DNA from 4 places in the Streptomyces sp. NPDC048370 genome. Region 1 is predicted to be linked to each of the others. Evidence: riboswitches for the same ligand, from Rfam matches in the RefSeq annotation. Region 1 holds a riboswitch; each other region holds the start of a gene.
What was found. Region 1 has a riboswitch for cyclic di-AMP ahead of ACGFYP_RS22460 (transglycosylase family protein). Riboswitches for the same ligand answer to the same signal wherever they lie in the genome.

Region 1 (5,415 bases):
CCCGGCGCGCTTCGACGAGCCCGACACGCTCGATCTGTCCCGGCGCGACAACCAACACCTCGGCTACGGGCACGGCATCCACTACTGCATCGGGGCGCCGCTCGCCCGGCTCGAAGGACAGATCGCGCTTGCCACGCTCCTGACGCGCCTGCCGGATCTGCGACTTGGTGCCGATCCGTCCGATCTGCGGTGGCGGGGCGGGCTCATCATGCGTGGATTGCGCACACTTCCGGTGGAGTTCTCCCCCTCGTCCACCTCTCGCGAGAGCTGACGATCCGTCAAGACTGTGACTTTTACGTGATCTCCGCTGCATCGACTTGTGACTCACGTTCGAATGCCGCTACGTTCACCGTCACCTCAGCAGTCACGCGAAAGGCAGCTCCGCATGCGCTCCGGGAACGGACGACACCGCAGACCCCGCCAGGCCCCCGCCATCGTCGTCGCCGCAGGCGTGACGGGATCGGCCCTCGCGTTGCCCCTCCTCGGGGCGGGCTCGGCCTCCGCCGCCGACGCGGCCACCTGGGACCGGGTCGCCGAGTGCGAGTCGGGCGGCCAGTGGAGCGCCCACTTCGGCAACGGCCTCTACGGCGGGCTGCAGTTCACCCAGGAGAGCTGGGAGCGCCACGGCGGTCTGGCGTACGCGCCGAGCGCGGACCTCGCCAGCCGCGCCCAGCAGATAGTGGTGGCCGACAAGGCCTTCGCCGCGGGTGACACCCAGTGGGCCACCTGCGCCCCGATCGCCGGTCTCACCGTCGACGGCGTCAAGCCCGGCGTCGACCCGGGTCCCGCCGTCGAGCCGAGCGAGCCGACGGGCCCGCTCCCGGAGTCCAACCGGACCGCCGGCCTTCCGAACGTCCAGGCCCCGCCGGAGGCCCTCGAGGGCCCCGAGGCCACCCCGACCCCGTCGGCGCCCTCCTCGCCCTCCGCGGCCACCCCCGGGGCGTCCCCCGCGCCGACCGCTCCCGGGACCGGCAAGCACCGGGGCGGCGCTGCCCCGGAGGCTACGGACGGGACGGACGAGTCGGGCAAGACGGACAACTCGCGTGAAACGGGCCGTCACGCCTCGCCGGCTGACGGGTCGACACCGGGCGCCACCGACGAGGAGGCGGCGAATCGGGACAGTAAGGACAGTGGCGACACTGCGGACAAGACGCCTGCCGAGGGCATCGCGGACGCTATCGGTGAATACACCGTCAAGCCCGGCGACAACCTCACCGAGATCGCCCAGCGCAACGAACTCCCCGGCGGCTGGGGCGCCCTCTATGACGCCAACCGATCGACCGTCGGCGCCGACCCGAACCTCATCCTCCCTGGCCAGAGCCTGGATCTGACGATCGGTACGCCCGCGGAGAAGGACGCGGAGACGGACCCGAAGTAGGGGTGGTTCGAGGCCGAATGTCCGGTTCTGTGCAAGTGAGACATGGGTCTCTTCGCCTCAACTGGCGTGTCTCGTCCGCAAACTCTGCTTCCGTCACCTCTCACCTGCGTAAATACCCTTCGTCCCGAGGCAAGTAGGGCCGTTTTGTCCCTCATGGACGTCTTTGAACTTCCCTCGGGTCTGTGTCTACGGTCGTCACCGCTCGCCACCGCGGGCCCCGTCGACCGAAACGCCGAATCCTGCCGTCGGCCGATGGGAACAGTCGTCGCGTCATGCGCCGTAGGCAGGAGCGGGGGACCCAAGGTAAGTGCCGTCCCCGGCCGTTGAGACAGACGGCCGAAGGAACGGCTTGGGGTGAAGCCGCGCGCCAGCCGCGCGGCCGGGCAACTCACATGGCCCGAACCCGACAGCTCACCTCGTAGGCGTCGGTGAGGAGAATCTCCATGCTGTTTTCCGCCAAGGGCAAACACCGTCGTCCCTCCAAGGCCACCCGCGCCGTCGCCCTCGCCGGTGTCGCCGGTGTCGCCGTCGCCGCCCCCCTGATGACCGCCGGCACCGCCTCGGCCGCCACGGTCTCCGAGTGGGACAAGGTCGCCCAGTGCGAGTCCGGCGGCAACTGGTCCATCAACACCGGCAACGGCTACTACGGCGGCCTGCAGTTCTCCAGCTCCACCTGGGCCGCCTTCGGTGGCACCCAGTACGCCGCCAGCGCCGACCAGGCCTCCAAGTCGCAGCAGATCGCGATCGCCGAGAAGGTCCTCGCCGGTCAGGGCAAGGGCGCCTGGCCGAGCTGTGGCGTCGGCCTCTCGTCCGCCACCCCCGGTGCCGTCGAGGAGAGCGCCCCGGCCCAGCAGGCCGCCCCGAAGCCGGAGCGTCAGGCCGAGCAGCCGACGACCCGCAGCGAGACGCGGACCGCCCCGAAGAAGGCCGAGTCCAAGAAGACCGTCACCACCCCGACCGGCAAGAAGGTCAAGAAGGGCGACGGCGAGTACAAGGTCGTCTCCGGCGACACCCTGAGCACCATCGCCGCCGCGCACGACGTCAAGGGTGGCTGGGCGAAGCTCTTCGAGCTCAACAAGGGCGTCGTCGAGGACGCCGACCTGATCTACCCGGGCCAGCAGCTTCACCTGAAGTGAGCCCGACGGCCCGCGTGAGTCCGGCGGCTCACGTAGGTCCTTCGACCCTCCCGCGGTGACCACCCCGGTCCGGAGCGCCCTTCCCCCGTGCGCTCCGGACCGGGGTTCCGCGCTGTCCGGGGTCCGTCGTCCGCGGACCGCCGGGCGGCCCCGTCGCGCGGCCGCGCCGGGGTTACCGGCGAGTAGTTCTGAGGGTCTTTGGCCCTGGATGCGTACCCTTGGGTCCTTTTTCGTCCCAGGGGGCGGGCGCCCGGCTGGCTGGAGCCCGCGAGCCGGTTAGGCTCTTGTCGCAAGGCCAAAGCGACCCTGCACCGCAAGCGTCACATCTAGCGTCACATCCCAGAAGGAGATGCTCGTGCCGTCCATCGACGTCGTCGTAGCCCGGGAAATCCTGGACTCCCGAGGCAACCCCACGGTCGAGGTCGAGGTCGGCCTCGACGACGGCAGCACCGGCCGTGCTGCCGTTCCGTCCGGTGCCTCCACCGGTGCGTTCGAGGCCATTGAGCTCCGTGACGGAGACAAGAACCGCTACCAGGGCAAGGGCGTCGAGAAGGCCGTCCTCGCCGTGATCGAGCAGATCGGCCCGGAGCTCGTCGGCTACGACGCCACCGAGCAGCGCCTCATCGACCAGGCCATGTTCGACCTGGACGCCACGGACAACAAGGCCTCCCTCGGCGCCAACGCCATCCTCGGCGTCTCCCTCGCCGTCGCGCACGCCGCGTCCGAGGCCTCCGACCTCCCGCTCTTCCGCTACCTCGGCGGCCCGAACGCGCACCTGCTGCCCGTTCCGATGATGAACATCCTGAACGGCGGCTCGCACGCCGACTCCAACGTGGACATCCAGGAGTTCATGATCGCGCCGATCGGCGCGGAGTCCTTCTCCGAGGCCCTGCGCTGGGGCACCGAGGTCTACCACACCCTCAAGTCCGTCCTGAAGACCAAGGGCCTGTCCACCGGCCTCGGCGACGAGGGCGGCTTCGCCCCGAACCTGGACTCCAACCGTGAGGCGCTCGACCTCATCCTGGAGGCCATCAAGCAGGCCGGTTACGCCCCGGGCAAGGACATCGCGCTCGCGCTCGACGTCGCCGCGTCCGAGTTCTACAAGGACGGCTCGTACGAGTTCGAGGGCAAGTCGCGCTCGGCCGCCGAGATGACCGAGTACTACGAGGAGCTCGTCGCCGCGTACCCGCTGGTCTCCATCGAGGACCCGCTGTTCGAGGACGACTGGGACGGCTGGAAGGTCCTCACCGACAAGCTGGGCTCCAAGGTCCAGATCGTCGGCGACGACCTGTTCGTCACCAACCCGGAGCGCCTGGCCCGCGGCATCGAGGACGGCGCCGCCAACGCGCTGCTCGTCAAGGTCAACCAGATCGGTTCGCTGACCGAGACCCTGGACGCCGTCGAGCTGGCCCAGCGCAACGGCTTCAAGTGCATGATGTCGCACCGCTCCGGCGAGACCGAGGACGTCACCATCGCCGACCTCGCCGTCGCCACCAACTGCGGCCAGATCAAGACCGGCGCCCCGGCCCGCTCCGAGCGCGTCGCCAAGTACAACCAGCTCCTGCGCATCGAGGAGATCCTCGACGACGCGGCCGTCTACGCCGGCCGCAGCGCGTTCCCGCGCTTCAAGGGCTGATCCGAGGATCCGGAGGGTCCTGAGGACCCCGCATCACCCTCGGTTACGTACGTCCCCGCACCCGGTCCCGTACCGTGTGCGGGGACGTCCGTACGTAAAGGGGAGGCGCGCACATGGCCCGGGACCGGTTCTCGACCGCGACCAGGATCAAGCTGCTCGGTGAGCAGACCGCCGCCCGCGTCTACCGTTCCCAGACCCGCCGCCAGGCCCGCCGCTCCCGGCTCACCGGCCGCGCGGCCTTCCTCGCCCTGGTCGTCTGCTCGCTGGTCGTCGCCCTCGCGTACCCCATGCGGCAGTACGTCTCCCAGCGCGGCGAGATCGCCGAGCAGGAGCGCCAGGCCGCCGAGGCCGCCGCGCGCGTCGAGGAGCTGCGGGACGAGAAGGCCCGGCTCCAGGACCCCGCGTACGTCCGCCGGCTCGCCCGCGAGCACCTGCACTACGTGATGCCGGGCGAGACCGGCTTCACCGTGAACGACCCCGAGGCCGAGCGCGCCCGCCGCACCGAGCAGAGCGAGGCGGACCGCCCCTGGTATTCCGACCTCTGGGACGGCGTCGACCGCGCCGACACGGGCCGCTGACGCCACGACGCGAGATGATGGACCCCGGCCCCGACGGGTCGTGACGCCCCGGGCGGGCGGGAGCTCCCCGCATCCGAGCACCGTCCACCCACCGTCCACCCCACCGACCGCCCTCGACGAGAAGACAAGACGCAGCATGGAAACGCCCCCTCCGCAGACCGCCCGCACCGAGCCGACCGAGGCGGACGTCGCCGCGTTCAAGGACCAGCTCGGCCGCCCGCCCCGGGGGCTGCGCGCCATCGCGCACCGCTGCCCCTGCGGCAACCCGGACGTCGTCGAGACCGCGCCGCGGCTCCCGGACGGCACCCCGTTCCCCACCACGTACTACCTGACCTGCCCCCGGGCGGCCTCCGCGATCGGCACGCTGGAGGCCAACGGGGTCATGAAGGAGATGCAGGCCCGGCTCGGCACCGACCCGGAGCTTGCCGCCGCCTACCGGGCCGCGCACGAGGACTACATCGCCCGCCGTGACGCCATCGAGGTCCTGGAGGGCTTCCCGAGCGCCGGTGGCATGCCGGACCGGGTCAAGTGCCTGCACGTCCTCGTCGGCCACTCGCTGGCCGCGGGCCCCGGCGTGAACCCGCTGGGCGACGAGGCGATCGCGATGCTGCCGGAGTGGTGGGCCAAGGGCCCCTGCGTCACCCCGTGCGCGGAGAAGGACGAGGAGGCCGCCGAATGACCCGGGTC
Region 2 (5,415 bases), on a different contig from region 1:
TCGGCAAGGACTGGATCTTCAAGAAGGTCTACTCGTCCATGGACCGCGTCCTCGTCCACTCCGCCAGCTTCGGATCGAACGCCCAGGCCATGGCCGCCGGGCTCGCCGTGCTCTCGGTGATGGAGAACGAGGGGACGGTGGCGCACGCGCGGCGGATCGGCGAGCTGCTCTCCTCGCGCCTGAAGGAGCTGGTGCCGCGCTACGAGCTGCTGCACGAGATCCGAGGGCGCGGGCTGATGATCGGGATCGAGTTCGGGCGGCCCTCGTCGCTCGGGCTGCGCAGCCGGTGGACGATGCTGCAGGCCGCCCGTAAGGGCCTCTTCGCGCAGATGGTCGTCGTGCCACTGCTCCAGCGCCACCGGATCCTGACCCAGGTGTCGGGCGACCATCTGGAGGTGATCAAGCTGATCCCGCCGCTGGTCATCGACGAGGCCGACGTGGACCGCTTCGTGACCGCGTTCACGGCGGTGATGGACGACGCCCACGGTGGCGGCGGGCTGATGTGGGACTTCGGGAAGACGCTGGTCAAGCAGGCGGTCGCGCAGCGCTGACGGGCGGGCGATCCGTTCCGTAAGCGCACGGGGCGTGGATCTTTGCCTCTGGGGCAAGAAATTTGCCTCAGAGGGAAGATCCTGGCGAAATGGAGGCATGGAGCACCTCCCCGGGGAGCCGTCCCCGGACCCTGCCGCACCGGACCTTGCCGCACCGGGCCCTGCCGCACCGGATCCCGAGTCATCCGATCCGACCGCCGCCGTCCTGCCGGACGTCGCACCGCAGCTGCGCGGCCTGCGCCGGCGTCGCGGGCTGACCCTGGAGGCCGCCGCGCAGCGGGCCGGACTCTCCCCGGCCCATCTCTCCCGGCTCGAGACGGGCCACCGGCAACCCTCGCTCCCGATGCTGCTCGCCCTGGCCCGTATCTACGGTACGACGGTCTCGGCGCTCCTGGGCGAGGTTCCGGCCGAGCGCGATCCGATCGTCCGGGCCGGCCGGTCCGAGCCCGTCGAGGCCGACGGCTGGACCTACCGCCAGGCCGGGGGAGCGGGCCGCGCCCTGCAGGCGCTCCGCGTCCACGTGCCGTACGCCACCCGGGCCGACATCGTGCGCGTCCATCCCGGGGAGGAGTGGCTGCACGTCCTCGACGGGCAGGTGCGCCTCTCGCTCGGCGACGCCGTCCATGTCCTGGATCCCGGGGACAGCGCGCACTTCGACTCGCTCACCCCGCACCGCATCGGCGCCGCCGGTCGCGGCGGGGCCGAGCTGCTCTTCGTCCACACGCTGATGCAGAGCCCCGCCGCCGAGCTGTGCCTTGGTGACGGCGCACCGCATCTGCGCTGAGCCCTCCGGAAAGGACCGATATGTCCGAGAAGTTCAAGCCGGTCACCGGCGAGGAGCGCGAGGCCGGTAAGTTCCCCAAGGGGCTGGTGCTCCGCCTCTTCGCCTACCTCGTGGCGGGGCACCTCTTCGCCGGCTTCCTCTATCTGCTGTTCGCCCTCGGCGCGCAGAACCAGTGACCAGGCAGGGGCGCGGTCACGCCTCGACGACGAGCCGCTCGCGCAGCCGCGCACGGGTCTCCGGGGTGAGCTTCAGGCCCTCGGTCAGGTAGTTCTCGACCGTCCCCCAGGTCTGCTCCATCGTCTCGAACGCGGCCCGCAGGTACTCCACCCGCGCGTCGAACAGCGGGCTGATCAGCTCCATCACCTCGGGCGCCATCGCGTCCGCGGAGGTGGAGCTGCGGCGCACCTTGTAGCGGCGGTGCGGGTCGTTCGACTTGACGTAGTCGGCCTCGACCGCCTCGCGCTCGACGCCCACGGCGAGCAGTGAGATCGCGATCGAGAGGCCGGCCCGGTCCTTGCCGGCCGCGCAGTGCATGAGCGCGGGGACGCTGTCCTCGGCGAGCGCGTGCAGGATGCGGCTGTGCTCCGCGGTCCGCTCGACGATCATCTGCCGGTACGAATCGGACATTCGGGTCGCGGCCTTGCCGTCCCCCAGGATGGCGCGGAGCTGCTCCAGCTCGCCGGACCTGACGAGCTTCCAGAACTCCTTGCCGTCGGCCGGGTCGTTGAGCGGTATGTTCACGTTCCGTACGCCGGGCAGTTCGACGTCCGGGCCCTCGATCCTCACGTCGGCCTGATTGCGGAAGTCGAAGATCGTGTGGAGTCCGAGGGTGGAGAGGAACGCCGCGTCCTCCTCGGTCGCGTGGGCGAGGTGGCCGCTGCGGAAGAGGCGGCCGAACCGCACCGAACCGCCGTCCACGGTCGGCAGTCCGCCCACGTCCCGGAAGTTGCGTACCCCGGTGAGCTCGGGTTCGGTCGACGGGACCTGCGGCAGCTGCTGCGTCACGAGTGCTCCTGAAGGTTGACGGATCGCGATCGGTTCCTGATCGACTCCTGGGCCAATCATCCCGGGTGCCCGGGGTCGTGCGCACCCCTGGGTAGGGGATTGGGTGTTCTGTCCGAATTGGACCCTTCGGTATAACGCGCCCTGATTGCAGGGGAGATGGTATTCGGGGCGTGAGCAGCGTCATAAAGGTGACGGACCGTGCCTGATCGTCCGAGGTAATTCCCGTACCGGAAAAGGAAATCGATCCACCGTCATCCACGGAGGGTGACCGGAATTCGGTACGGATATCACGCCGCGGAATGCGAACGGAAACCGGCGGCTTGTTCGCCTCGACCCCGCTCGTCTAGCGTCACCGTCAATCCGGTCGGACCGCCGAATCCTGCCACCGTCCGGAATCCGCACCCATCCACGTACGGCAGGAGCGGGGGACCCAGGTAAGTACGCCGCACCGGTCTATCCGGACGGCTTGGGGTGAAGCCGCGTGAGAACGCGGCCGGACATCTCCAGTCCGAACCCGACAGCTCACCTCGTAGGCGACGGAGAGGAATTCGCCATGCCCGCGAAGGGTAAGCATCGCCGTCCCAAGGTCAACCCGATCACGCGCGGATTCGTCGCCGCCGGTACCGGCGGCGCCGTCGTCGCCCTGCCGCTGCTCGGCGCGACCGGAGCCCACGCCGCCGAGAAGGCCGCTCCGACCGTGACGCCCGAGAAGGCCGTCACCGCCGTCGCCGCCGCTCAGGCGAAGGCCGCTCCGGCCGCCGCCCCCACCGCGAAGCCGAAGACGTACTCCGTCGTCCCCGGCGACTACCTGTCGAAGATCGCCGCCGAGTACCACCTCGCGGGCGGCTGGCAGAAGCTCTACTCCGACAACCGCCAGGTCGTCGGCGAGGACCCGTCGCTGATCCTGCCCGGCATGAAGCTCACCCTCGGCGCCAAGTCGACGGCCAAGGTCGCCCCGAAGGCCGCGCCCAAGGCTGCCCCGAAGGCCGCGCCCAAGGCTGAGAAGAAGTCCTCCTCCGACGCGAGCGAGTCGCGCAGCTCCCGCTCCTCCGACCGCGGCACCGTGGCGTCCACCCAGGACTCCGCTGCGACGCAGTCCGCCCCCGCGAAGACCTCCTCCTCCGGCTGGGTCGCCCCGGTCGACGGCGGCGTCTCCACCCCGTACCGGGCCTCCGGCTCGATGTGGTCCTCCGGCTACCACACCGGTGTCGACTTCATCGCCTCCTCCGGCACCTCGGTCAAGGCCGTCGGTGCGGGCACCGTCCACTCGGCCGGCTGGAGCGGCGCGTACGGCAACGAGGTCGTCATCCAGCACGCCGACGGCACGTACTCCCAGTACGCCCACCTCTCCTCCCTCTCCGTCTCCGCCGGGCAGTCCGTCACGGGCGGCCAGCAGATCGGCCTCTCCGGTTCGACCGGCAACTCCAGTGGCCCGCACCTGCACTTCGAGATCCGCACCGGTCCGAGCTACGGCGCGGACATCGACCCGCTGGCGTACCTGCGCCAGCACGGCGTCGGCATCTGACGCTTCCGCGTCACCCGCAGCACCCCACAGGGGCCCGGCACTTCGGTGTGCCGGGCCCCTGCGGTGTATTCCGGCTTGGTGGAATCTTGACCGGTGGCGTATCTCACCCGGCGTCAACCCCTCCTTACGGTCGCGTAGGTCACATGTGTAAGGGAAAGATGAACTCCCGTGGCAGACGATTCGAGATCAAGAGACATGAACGCATTCGGGTCGTACGCGGCGATCGGGGACAGCTTCACCGAGGGCGTGGGAGATCCGGGGCCCGACGGGAAGTACGTCGGCTGGGCGGACCGCTTCGCGGTGCTGCTCGCCGACCAATTGCCGGAGCACGACGCATTCCGTTACGCCAACCTGGCCGTCCGAGGCCGCCTTCTCGACCAGATCGTGGCGGAGCAGGTCCCGCGGGCCAAGGAACTCGCCCCCGACCTGGTGAGCTTCTGCGCGGGCGGCAACGACATCATCCGCCCCGGCACCGACCCCGACGACGTCGCCGAGCGCTTCGAGCGCGCCGTCGCCGACCTCACCTCGGCCGTCGGCACGGTGATGGTGACGACCGGCTTCGACACCCGCGACGTACCCGTCCTGCGGCACCTGCGCGGCAAGATCGCCACGTACACCGCCCACGTCCGGGCCATCGCCGACCGCTACGACTGCCCGGTCCTCGACCTGTGGTCGCTCAAGTCCGTGCAGGACAGGCGGGCCTGGGACGACGACCGGCTGCACCTCTCGGCCGAGGGGCACACCCGGGTCGCGCTGCGCGCCGCCCAGGTCCTCGGCATGGAGGTGCCGGCCGACCCGGACCAGGCCTGGCCGCCGCTGCCGCCGAGGGGGACCCTGGAGGTCCGCCGCGACGACATCCACTGGGCCAAGGAGTACCTCGTCCCATGGATCGGACGGCGCCTGCGGGGGGAGAGCTCGGGCGACCACGTGGCGGCCAAGCGGCCCGACCTCATGCCGCTCGGCGACCTCATGCCCCTCTGAACGACCCGTCGAGAGCGGCCGGGATCCGTTCCAGTACCCCGCCCGCGAACACGTCGTACAGCGGCAGCGTCTCCAGATGCACGTAGCCGATGTGGCAGTCGCAGACGGCGAGCGGGCAGGCGCGCGGGCGGAGGGCGGCGCGGTACGAACCGTCGTACAGATTGCCCAGCTCGGCCTTGACGAAGTGGCAGCGGCGCACGGTCCCTTCGCCGTCCACGGAGATCACCGACTCGCCGGTCCGGCAGGGGAGACCGGCGGAGCGGTGCGGATGGCGGCTGTACGGGAAGAGGGGGTCGAGGGCCGTCCAGCCCTCGGCCTCCTCGTCGGTGTACGTGTGTCCCTCGGCCGCGTTCACCCAGAGGTAGACCTCCGGCGGGAGGTCCGCGCGCAGGCGCAGGGCGTGCTCCCGGTGCTCGGGCAGGCCGACGACCCCGACGCTGAACCGGGTGCCCCTGGCCGCCAGCGCGCGGCACTTCGCGAGGAAGCGGTCGTACGGCGTCTGGCCGGGGTGGTACGTGCACCAGAGCGCGAGGGTCCCGGGGTCGGCCTCGGCCAGCCACTCCGTGCGG
Region 3 (5,415 bases), on a different contig from region 1:
CGCCACCGGAACCCTGCTCACCCCCGAGACCCAGGCCCAACGCCTGATCACCCAGCCGACGGGGATCCCCGGCGCCGGATACGGCCTCGGCATCTTCAACGTCCAGGGCTGGATCGGCCACAACGGCTCGCTGCCCGGCTACGAGTCCCTGGTGGTCCACATGCCCGAGGCGCGGGCCACCATGGTCGTCATGCTGAACACGGACATCCTGCACGACGGGGTGGAGCCCAGCACGCTCTTCGGCAAGGCGATCACGCAGATCGTGAGCCCCGACCACGTGTACAACCTGCCCGTGGCCCCGACCCCCAGGACATGAACCGCCCAGGCCCGCGGGGCGCGCCGCGTCTACCCTGGGTACATGGGCGGTGACCTGGTCGGACTGTTCCTCTGCGGCGACGTGATGCTCGGCCGCGGAGTCGACCAGATCCTTCCCCACCCCGGCGACCCGGCCCTGCGCGAGCGGTACGTGCACGATGCACGGTCCTATGTGGCGCTCGCCGAGGCCGTGAACGGCCCGATTCCCCACCGCGCGGACTTCGGCTACCCCTGGGGCGTCGCGCTCGACGCCCTCGACGCCGCCGCACCCGACGTCCGCGTCACGAATCTGGAGACGGCCGTCACCACGAGCGACGAGTTCGCCCCCGGCAAGGCGATCCACTACCGGATGCACCCGGAGAACCTCCCGAGCCTGACCGCCGTCCGCCCCGACGTCTGCGCCCTGGCCAACAACCACGTCCTCGACCACGGCCGCCAAGGCCTCGCGGACACCCTCGACACCCTGGCGAAGCACGGAGTACGCACGGTGGGCGCCGGCGAGGACGCCGAGGCGGCGGCCCGGCCCGCGATCGTCGACCTGCCCGGCGGCGGTCGGCTCGTCGCGTACGCCCTGGGCATGGCCTCCAGCGGCATCCCGCGCGACTGGGCCGCCACCGCGCACCGCGGCGGGGTGCACTACGCCGCCGGGCCCACCGCGACCGCCGCCGCCCGCCTCCTCACCCGCATCCGGGACGCCAAGCGCCCCGGCGACATCGTCCTGGTGTCCCTCCACTGGGGCTCGAACTGGGGGTACGCGCTCTCCCGCACCGATGTCGACTACGGACACGCCCTGATCGACGCCGGTGCCGACGTGGTGCACGGACACTCCTCGCACCACCCCCGGCCGCTGGAGATCCACCGGGGCAAGCTCGTCCTGCACGGCTGCGGCGACCTGATCAACGACTACGAGGGCATCACCGGCTACGAGCAGTACCGCGACGACCTGCGGCTGCTGTACCTCGTCTCGGTGAGGTCCGACGACGGCCGACTCCAGGAGGTACGCATCATTCCCCTGCGGGCCCGGCGCATGCGGCTGGAGCACGCCCCCGGCCGTGACACGCGCTGGCTCCACGACGTACTCGGCCGGACCAGCCGGCCCTACGGTGCGCAGGTCGACCTCGACGAGGACGGAACCCTCGTCGCACGCCCCGCCTGACGGGCGGCGGCGCGCACCCACCCACCTGCGCGCACGCTCAGGACCAGGGAGACGAGCAGGACATGTATTTCACCGATCGCACGGACGCCGGACGGCAACTCGCCGCACGCCTGGAGCACCTCAAGGGCCGTGACGTCGTGGTCCTGGGACTTCCGCGCGGCGGGGTGCCGGTCGCCGAACAGGTCGCCGACGCACTCGGGGCTCCGCTGGACGTCTGTCTCGTCCGCAAGCTCGGGGTGCCGTTCCAGCCGGAACTGGCCATGGGCGCCATCGGCGAAGGAGACGTACGGGTCCTCAACGACCATGTCCTGGCCGACACCGGTGTCTCCGCCGGGGACCTCGCCACCGTGGAGGCCCGCGAGCGGGTCGTCCTCGGGCAGCGGTCGCGGCGCTACCGGGGCGCCCGGTCGGCGGCCCGGCTCGACGGGCGGACCGTCGTGGTCGTCGACGACGGGCTCGCGACGGGCGCCACGGCGATCGCGGCCTGCCGGGTCGTGCGCGCCCAGGGGGCCGCGCGGATCGTCCTCGCGGTGCCGGTCGCGCCGGGCGACTGGCGGGAGCGGATCGGCAGGGAGGCGGACGAGGCCGTCAGCGTCCACGAGCCGGACTTCTTCTACGCGATCGGCCAGTTCTACCAGGACTTCTCACAGACCCCGGACGAGGAGGTCGTCGCCTGCCTGGAGCGCCACCACGCCGGGCAGGGCCGGGGCGACGACGACCCGGAGGTGCGCATCCCGGCCGGGGAGGTGGAGGTCGCGGGCCACCTGGTGGTGCCCGAGGGAGCACCGGGGATCGTGGTGTTCGCCCACGGGAGCGGCAGCAGCCGGCACAGCCCCCGCAACCGGGCCGTCGCCGAGAGCCTGAACCGGGCCGGGCTCGGCACGCTCCTCTTCGACCTGCTCACCGAGGAAGAGGCGGCCGACCGCGCCAACGTCTTCGACACGGAACTCCTCGCCGGCCGGCTGGCCAGGGCCACCCGCTGGCTGGGCGGCCGACCCGGCCTCGACGCGCTGCGGACCGGCTACTTCGGTGCCAGCACCGGCGCGGCGGCCGCCCTCTGGGCCGCCGCCGACCCGCTGTCCGGAGTGGCCGCCGTGGTCTCCCGAGGCGGCCGCCCGGACCTCGCGGGCCCGCGCCTCGGCCAGGTGCGCGCCCCCACCCTGCTGATCGTGGGAGGCAACGACCCGCTCGTACAGGACCTCAACGAGGAGGCCCGCAGCCACCTGCGGTGCGAGAACCGGCTCGTCGTCGTCCCCGGCGCCGGGCACCTCTTCGAGGAGCCCGGGACGCTGGAGCAGGTCGGCGAACTCGCCGCGGGCTGGTTCGCCGACCACTTCTGACGAGCTGCTCCGAACCGTCTGTCAGTACGGTCCGTCGACGTTGTCGATGGAGCCGTACCGGTCCGCCGCGTAGTTGCAGGCGGCGGTGATGTTGGCGACCGGGTCGTAGAGGTCCATCGAGGTACCGGGCACGTGGTACGCGAGGAACGTCGGCTCGATCACCTGGAGCAGACCCTTGGACGGGGTGCCCTTGGCGGCGTTGGAGTCCCAGTTGTTGATGGCCTGCGGGTTGCCGGAGGACTCGCGCATGATGTTGCGCTGGATCCCCTCGTACGTACCGGGGATGCCGTACTTCTGCATGACGTCCAGCGACTCGCGGATCCAGCCGTCGAGGTCGTTGGTGTAGCTCTTCGCGGCCACCGGGGTCGCCTGCGTGCTCGCCTTCTCGGGCGCCGCCTTCGCGGGGGCGGCCGCGGCCGGAGCGGCGCTGCGCTGCTGCGAGCGGTCGGCCCGGTCCGTACTCGTCGTACGGGCCTGGGACTTCGCCTTCTTCGGGGCGGTGGCGGCCTTTCCGCGAAGCGTCAGTTCCAGACCGGGGTGGATGAGTGACGGGTTGTCACCCACGGCCGCGCGATTCGCGCGGTACAGGGCCTTCCAGCCGCCCTCCACGCTCTGCTCGTGCGCGATCATCGAAAGGGAATCGCCACGGGTGACGGTATACGTGACGGGGGCGGAATTCTGCGCGGCGGGAATGGATTCCGCGATCTTCGCCGGAGCGCTGAGAACGGTCTTCTCGACGGGGGCGATCTCGGGGGCCGTGCGGGGCGTCGCGTGCGCGGTGGCCGTGGCGACCAGGGGCAGGGCCAGGGCGGCGCCGCCCGTGCTCGCGAGGGCGAGACCGCGGGTCAGGGGCCTTCTCTTGGGGCGCCGGTGCTTACCGTGTGCGGGCATGATGCAGTCCTCTCCGGCGCCTGCGGGGTGAGCTGTCGGGTTCGGGCTGGAGATGCCCGGTCACGCATGCGTGACTTCACCCCGAGCCGTGCCGGAAAAACCGGACCGGCGAAATGGTGGGTCCCCCGCTCCTGCCTTCGGGTGAATGAGCGGTCTTTTCGGACGGTGGCAGGATTCGGCGATCCGTCCGGGTCGAGGTGACCGTAGGCGAGAAATGTCGACAGAAACAAGACGTCGAATGCGTGGGTTATTCAAGGCCGAGTTCCGCACCGTGCGTGCCGCGCCGAACTTCCTTGCCGGGCAAGGGGACGGGGCGTACAGGAAGATCGGTGGAACCCTCGGGGTGATTCACCTCACCCGCCATCCCATATCGGACATGCAGGGAAATTCAGCCGAGTTGAGAAATGGGGCACAAGGGGGAGTAAAAACCCCTTGTGCCCCATTTGCTCAGAACTGTGGGAGTACGTGCGTCAGCCGGTGATGCTCGGGGCGCCCGTCTCGATGTGGCCTGTGTAGCGGCGCGACCACGTGCCGTCGATGTCGGCCAGGATCGTGAAGTCGTACCAGCCGTCGTTGTAGGCCACGGCGTTGAAGAAGTCCTCGCGCGAGGAGTTCGCCGGCACCGTGTACGTCCACGGTCCGTCCGTGCGGTAGGCGTTCGAGCGGAGGGTGAAGGTCACAGGACCGGCCGAGGTGTTGGTCAGCTTGAAGAAGATCGCCGTCTTCCCGGTGCCCGGCTCGGTCGCGAACCGCGCCGCCACCTCGATCGCCTTGCCCGCCTTGGACGCGTCGCCGATGAAGCGCCGCAGGAAGCGGTTGGGCCCCATCATCGAGATGTCGTACTTGCCCGAACCGGACCCGAGCCCGATGTTGAAGTAGTCCGTGGACGTGGCGCCCGGGTCGATCGTGTACTGCCAGGCCGCCGTGTCCCGGTGCTGGTGCGGGTGGATCGTGACGTGCGCGGGCCGCTTCGCCTGCGCGCCCTGGTTCGTCATCGAGAACCAGGCGAGGATCTTGCCCGCCGCCCCGAACTCGAACCGGTCGAGGTTTCCGTTGACCTGGTACGGCAGGGCGCGCGCCGGACGTGTCCCGCTCTCCTGCGCCGGCAGGGCGTTGTCCTGCGGCACCGGGTTGGGCAGCGGACCGCAGGTGTCCTGGCCGATGACCTTGGCCGTGGAGGGCAGGCCCGAGGGGACGCCGTACACCGGGCGCGCGAAGTCGAAGACGCCCGTCAGGTCACCGGTGACCTTCCGCCGCCAGGCGCTGATGTTCGGGCAGGTGGCCGGGGTCCCGAGGGCGGCCGTCCAGGTCTCCATGAAGCGCAGGACGGAGGTGTGGTCGAAGACCTCCGAGCTCACCCAACCGCCGCGCGTCCAGGGAGACATGACGAGCATCGGGACACGGAAGCCCAGGCCGATCGGCACCCCGTCGATGTACTCGCCGGGAGTGCCCGGCGGGGCGACCGGGGGCGGCACGTGGTCGAAGAACCCGTCGTTCTCGTCGTAGTTGAGGAACAGCACTGTCGAGTCGAAGACCTCGGGGTTCGCGGCCAGCGCGCGGTAGACCAGGTCGACGAAGTGCGCACCGTCGCCCGGCGGGGCGTAGGGGTGCTCGGAGAACGCCTCGCTCGCCACCACCCACGAGACCTGCGGAAGCGTCCCCGCGACCACGTCGGCGCGGATCGCGGCGGCGATGTCGTCCGGAGTGGACCCG
Region 4 (5,415 bases), on a different contig from region 1:
CCCGGCGGCTGGCGTCGCGTCAGTTCGTCACCGGCGGCTGGAGCGTGGGCGCGGTCGCGCTGGTGGCGGGGTGGCTGGCCCGTACCCGGCCGCGCGGAACGCGGATCGCGGCCGTCTTCCCCGACGGGCCGCAGCGGTACTTCGACACGGTCTTCAGCGACGAGTTCTGCGCGGCCCACGGCCTGCTCGACGGCCCGGTGCGCGAGGAGCCGGCGGCGTACGAGGGCGATGCGACGGTCGACGGCTGGACCCGCCGGGTCCTGGAGCGGGTCCGATGAGCACCGAGGTGTCGACCCCCGCCAAGGGCGGGATCTGGCGGCAGAGCCGTACCTTCGAACCGGCGGTACGGCTGCTCTTCCTCAACCAGCTGACCATCAATCTCGGCTTCTACATGCTGATGCCCTACCTCGCCGCGCACCTCTCGGACGGGCTCGGCATGGCGGCCTGGGCCGTCGGGCTCGTCCTCGGCGTACGGAACCTCTCCCAGCAGGGCATGTTCCTGATCGGTGGGGCGCTCGCCGACCGGCTCGGCTTCAAGCCGCTGATCGTCGCCGGCTGCGCGCTGCGGACGGTGGGCTTCGGGGCGCTCGCGTTCGCCCAGTCGCTGCCGGTGCTGATCGCCGCCTCGGTGGCGACGGGTCTGGCGGGGGCGCTGTTCAACCCGGCGGTGCGTGCCTACCTCGCGGCGGAGGCGGGGGAGCGGCGGCGCGTGGAGGCGTTCGCGCTGTTCAACACGTACTACCAGGCCGGGATCCTCCTCGGGCCGCTGGTGGGGGTGGCGCTGACGGGGGTGTCGTTCCGGCTGACGTGCACGGTGGCGGCGGTGCTGTTCGCCGTACTGACGCTGGTGCAGCTGTGGCACCTGCCGGTACGGGAGAAGACGGCGGAAGCGGCGGCGGAGGGACGGGCCGCGGAACCGGGGGCGGAAGCAGCTGCGGAACCGGGGACGGAACAGGCGGCGGGCCGGGGGCAGTTCCGTACCGTCCTCGCCAACCGCGTCTTCTGGCTCTTCTCGCTGGCGATGACCGGCTCGTACGTCCTGTCCTTCCAGGTCTATCTGGCGCTGCCGCTCGCGGCGGACAGTACGGCGGTGACGACCGCGCTGTTCGTGGTCTCCGCGCTCGTGGCGCTTGCGGGTCAGCTGCGGATCACGGCCTGGTGCGGGCGGAGACTGAGCCGGGAGCGGTGTCTGGTCCTCGGCCTTGTGCTGATGGGCACCGCCTTCCTGCTCCCGGTCGCCGTGCCCGGGGTCGTGGGCCTGCTCCTGTGCTCGGCGGCCCTGGCGGTCGGGAACGCGGTGCTCTACCCGTACGAGATGGACACCGTCGTCGCCCTCGCGGGCGGGCGGTGGGTGGCCACGCACTACGGGCTCTACAACACCGTCTGCGGGATCGGGATCACCCTCGGGAACCTGGGGACGGGCGTGCTGCTCGATGTGACCGGGTGGTCGGTGACGCCGTGGCTGGTGCTGTGCGGGGTCGGCCTCGGCTGCGCGGCGGCGGTGGGTGCCCTGGCGCGGGGCGGCCGACTGCGCGCGTAACCCACTTGGCCGAGCGGGGGTCGCCACGCGGCGCGGCTCCCGCCACCCTGGGGAGGGCGCGGTACCGTCCGTCGCCGTGCCGTGTACGGACCGGGCAGGAGAGCACAGGTGGGGCAGGGCCAGGGGAAGGGGCAGGGGCGGGGGCAGGGACCGCGGGGAGCCGCTCGGGGAGAGGCGAACGGGCGGGCGAACGAGCGCAGGAGCGGGCGGCCGGACCGGCGCAGGACCGGGCGGACGGACCGGCGTAAGAACGGGCGGACGAACGGGTCGGCGCACGGGTCGGTGAACGGGCGGGCGAACGGATCGGCCAACGGGACGGCGAACGGGTCGGCCAACGGGCTCGGGTCGCGGGCGCCGCGCGGGCGGGCCGAGCAGGCCCGGCGGTTCATCCGCGCGCTGCCGCCTCTTGTGATCCTCGGCGGTGTCGTCTTCGACCTGTCCACTCCCGCCGCGTACACCGCCTCCCCGATGTTCTCCGCCGCGCCGCTCATCGCCGCCCCGTTCTTCTCCATGCTGACGACACTGCTCACCGGCATCGCCGCCGTCGTCGCCAGCATCGGGCTGCACGTGTACAACCACACCACCGACGAGGTCCCCGCCCTCACCGAGACACTGACCGTCCTCACCGTCTCCGTCCTCGCCCTGCTGATCAACCGGGTCGTACGGCGCAGCGGTGAGCGGCTCGCCTCGGCGCGGGTGATCGCGGAGACCGCGCAGAAGGCCGTGCTGCCGACGCCCGCCGAGCGGATCGGCGGGCTCCATGTCGCGGCCCGGTACGAGGCCGCGCAGGCGGACGCGTTCATCGGCGGCGACCTGTTCGCCGTCCAGGACACGCCGTACGGGGTCCGGCTCGTCGTCGGTGACGTGCGCGGCAAGGGGCTCGACGCGGTCGAGGCGGTCGCCGTCGTGATCGGCGCCTTCCGGGAGGCGGCGGAGCAGGAGGCGAGCCTCGAAGGCGTCGCGCAGCGCCTCGAACGGGCGCTGGCCCGCGAGGGCACCCGCCGCGACGGGCTCGACGCCTTCGAGGGGTTCACCACCGCCGTACTGGCCGAGATCCCGCGCGGCGACGGGCGGGTACGGGTGGTCAACCGCGGCCACCCCGAGCCGCTGCTGCTGTACGCGGACGGGGGCCTGGCGCTCCTGGAGCCGACCGAACCGGCGCTGCCGCTCGGCATGGGCGAGTTGGCCGCCTGGCCGGACCGGGCCGACGAGGTCCCGTACCCGCCGGGCGCCACGCTGCTCCTCTACACCGACGGGCTCTCCGAGGCGCGCGACGCGGACGGGGCCTTCTACGAACCGGCCGAGCGGCTCGCAGGGAGGATCTTCCCGGGGCCGGAGGAGCTGCTGGACGCGCTCGTCGACGACGTCCGCCGGTTCACGGGCGGGGGTTCCACCGACGACATGGCGCTGCTGGCCGTGAGCCGCCCCGCAGCGGGCCAGCCGGAGCGGCGCCGCACGATGCCCGTGGTGCCGTGACCAGTGCCGCCGACAGTGCCGTGACCATCCGTAGTGGAGGGGTACCACTCCGATAACAATTGACGCACCGTCAGTTCTGGGGTGTCGTTCGGGGTCCGTACTGAAGCGAGGTCAAATCGGGCTGTACCAGCTCAATCGCGGAAATGATCAACCGGAACGGCTTGGAATCCGGCCCTCGTGTCTATTAACGTTCGATAACGCAGCGCGGTCGTCCCAGCCGTCGTAAGAGACGGCACCGTGCGCACGCGCCGAATCCTGAAAGGGAACCGGGGAACCACTACTTGGGGTGAATCGGGCACCTTCGCACTCGTGCGGAACCGCTCGTAGGAGACCTTCCTGCTCCGAACCCGTCAGCTAACCCGGTAGGCGAGAAGGAAGGAAAGGAGTGCGCCTCCGTGGCGTCCAACAGCCCTGCCCCCGAAGGCCTTTCTGACGGGTTCAACGCGTTCGGTGCCCGTGGTGCCGCCGGGACGGACGACGACGCGGCGACGTGGGGGGAGTGGAACCCCACCGAGGACTCCCTGCGCCAGCAGGCCCGTTCGGGTGGCCGCCACCGCGTCGTGAAGCAGCGCTCCGGCTTCGCCCGCTCCTCCACCGTCCTCGGTGTCGGCGTCATCGCGGCCGTCGGCGCGGGCGGCATGGCGACCGCCAAGGAGAAGCCCCCGGTCTCGATATCGCTCCCCGACCTCGACCTGCCGGACGCCTCCGAGCTGCCCGGCGTCGGCGAGTTCATCTCCGACGAGGACGGCGCGGACGGTACGGACTCCGGTACGACCAACCCGCAGCCGCTCACGGCCACCCTCGCCCTGCCGGCCGGCGACGTCGAGAAGACCTCCGGCGCCGAGTCCGCCTCCGCCTCCGCCTCGACGGCCGACGCCGGCGAGGCGCTGCGCGCCCGCATCCTCCAGCAGGCCGAGCAGCAGCAGGCCTCCGCCGACGCAGCCGAGAAGGCCGCGGCGGAGAAGGCGGCCGCGGAGAAGGCCGCCGTCGAGGCGGCGGCCAAGGCGGACCAGGCCGAGAAGGAAGCGGCCGCGGCGAAGAAGAAGGCCGAGGAGGAGGCGGCGGCGAAGGCCGAGGCGGAGCGCCTGGCGAAGCTCGCCGCGAGCTACTCGCTGCCCACGTCCTCGTACACGATCACCTCCACGTACGGCCAGTCCGGCTCCATGTGGTCCTCCGGCCAGCACACCGGCCTCGACTTCGCGGCGCCCACCGGCACGCCGGTCAAGGCGGTGCACGGCGGCACGATCAAGTCGGCGGGCTGGTCCGGCTCGTACGGCTACCGGATCGTCCTGGAGCTGGAGGACGGTACGGAGGTCTGGTACGCCCACCTGTCCTCGATGACGGCGAGCGTCGGCCAGTCCGTGGGCACCGGCGACACGATCGGGCGCGTGGGCGCGACCGGCAACGTCACCGGCCCGCACCTGCACCTGGAGGTCCACACCCCGGGCGGCGCGGGCATCGACCCGGCGGCCTGGCTGGGCAGCAAGGGCCTCTCGGTCTGACGCGTACGCGTCCCCGCCTCTCGGTCCGACGCGGGGACGCGACCTCACAGCCTGACGCCAGGGCGCGTCCCCGGCCTCACGGTCCGACGCCGGCCCGCGCGTCCCCGGCCTCACGGTCTGACGCCGGCCCGCGCGTACTCGGCCTCACGACTCCGGCAGCCCTGACGGCACCCCCCGGACGTCAGGGCTGCCGGAATACCCGTGTCCGGGGCAGTCGTTGTAACGTCCCATGACCTCTCTTCGCCCGCTGGGCAATTCCGATCTGCACGTCTTCCCCCTCGCGCTGGGCGGCAACGTCTTCGGCTGGTCCGCCGACCAGGAGCAGTCCTTCGCCGTCCTCGACGCCTACACCGCCGCCGGCGGCAACTTCGTCGACACCGCCGACATGTACTCCGCCTGGGCCGAGGGCAATCAGGGCGGCGAGTCCGAGACGTTGATCGGCAAGTGGCTGGCCACCCGGGGCAACCGCTCCGAGGTCGTCGTCGCCACGAAGGTCGGCGCCCACCCCCAGTACAAGGGGCTCGCCCCGACCACGATCAAGGCCGGCGTCGAGGAGTCGCTGCGCCGCCTCGGCACCGACTACATCGACCTGTACTACACGCACTTCGACGACCCGACCGTCCCGGTCGAGGAGATCGTCACCGCGCTCGACCAGCTGGTGAAGGACGGCAAGGTGCGCGCCGTCGCCGCCTCCAACATCTCGGCCGAACGGCTCCAGGCCTCCCTGGACTTCGCCGAGGCCGAGGGCCTCGCCCGCTACGTGGCCCTGCAGCCGCACTACAACCTGCTCTCGCGCGACACGTACGAGGGTGAGCTCCTGGCCACCACCGAGCGGGCCGGGCTCGCCGCCGTCCCGTACTTCGCGCTGGCGTCCGGCTTCCTCACGGGCAAGTACCG

Region 2: linked by a shared signal. The riboswitch ahead of ACGFYP_RS02940 (peptidoglycan DD-metalloendopeptidase family protein) and the one ahead of ACGFYP_RS22460 (transglycosylase family protein) in region 1 are both predicted to bind cyclic di-AMP.
Region 3: linked by a shared signal. The riboswitch ahead of ACGFYP_RS04425 (transglycosylase SLT domain-containing protein) and the one ahead of ACGFYP_RS22460 (transglycosylase family protein) in region 1 are both predicted to bind cyclic di-AMP.
Region 4: linked by a shared signal. The riboswitch ahead of ACGFYP_RS07345 (M23 family metallopeptidase) and the one ahead of ACGFYP_RS22460 (transglycosylase family protein) in region 1 are both predicted to bind cyclic di-AMP.

What each region holds. Positions count from the first base shown of each region.
Region 1 is NZ_JBICYI010000010.1:192,653-198,067, forward strand. It holds gene ACGFYP_RS22450 (cytochrome P450) at 1-271, shown strand, start outside; gene ACGFYP_RS22455 (transglycosylase family protein) at 386-1,378, shown strand; cyclic di-AMP (ydaO/yuaA leader) riboswitch at 1,644-1,818, shown strand; gene ACGFYP_RS22460 (transglycosylase family protein) at 1,822-2,514, shown strand; gene eno (phosphopyruvate hydratase) at 2,864-4,150, shown strand; gene ACGFYP_RS22470 (septum formation initiator family protein) at 4,264-4,728, shown strand; gene ACGFYP_RS22475 (DUF501 domain-containing protein) at 4,865-5,407, shown strand; gene ACGFYP_RS22480 (Ppx/GppA phosphatase family protein) at 5,404-5,415, shown strand, end outside.
Region 2 is NZ_JBICYI010000001.1:687,392-692,806, reverse strand. It holds gene ACGFYP_RS02960 (aspartate aminotransferase family protein) at 1-551, shown strand, start outside; gene ACGFYP_RS02955 (helix-turn-helix domain-containing protein) at 649-1,335, shown strand; gene ACGFYP_RS02950 (DUF6126 family protein) at 1,356-1,511, shown strand; gene ACGFYP_RS02945 (tyrosine-protein phosphatase) at 1,528-2,340, opposite strand; cyclic di-AMP (ydaO/yuaA leader) riboswitch at 2,701-2,889, shown strand; gene ACGFYP_RS02940 (peptidoglycan DD-metalloendopeptidase family protein) at 2,894-3,865, shown strand; gene ACGFYP_RS02935 (SGNH/GDSL hydrolase family protein) at 4,034-4,846, shown strand; gene ACGFYP_RS02930 (STM4011 family radical SAM protein) at 4,833-5,415, opposite strand, start outside.
Region 3 is NZ_JBICYI010000002.1:122,504-127,918, reverse strand. It holds gene ACGFYP_RS04440 (serine hydrolase) at 1-316, shown strand, start outside; gene ACGFYP_RS04435 (CapA family protein) at 359-1,471, shown strand; gene ACGFYP_RS04430 (phosphoribosyltransferase family protein) at 1,534-2,811, shown strand; gene ACGFYP_RS04425 (transglycosylase SLT domain-containing protein) at 2,833-3,702, opposite strand; cyclic di-AMP (ydaO/yuaA leader) riboswitch at 3,707-3,893, opposite strand; gene ACGFYP_RS04420 (phosphocholine-specific phospholipase C) at 4,173-5,415, opposite strand, start outside.
Region 4 is NZ_JBICYI010000003.1:20,521-25,935, reverse strand. It holds gene ACGFYP_RS07360 (PLP-dependent cysteine synthase family protein) at 1-278, shown strand, start outside; gene ACGFYP_RS07355 (MFS transporter) at 275-1,540, shown strand; gene ACGFYP_RS07350 (PP2C family protein-serine/threonine phosphatase) at 1,823-3,016, shown strand; cyclic di-AMP (ydaO/yuaA leader) riboswitch at 3,253-3,400, shown strand; gene ACGFYP_RS07345 (M23 family metallopeptidase) at 3,412-4,518, shown strand; gene ACGFYP_RS07340 (aldo/keto reductase) at 4,748-5,415, shown strand, end outside.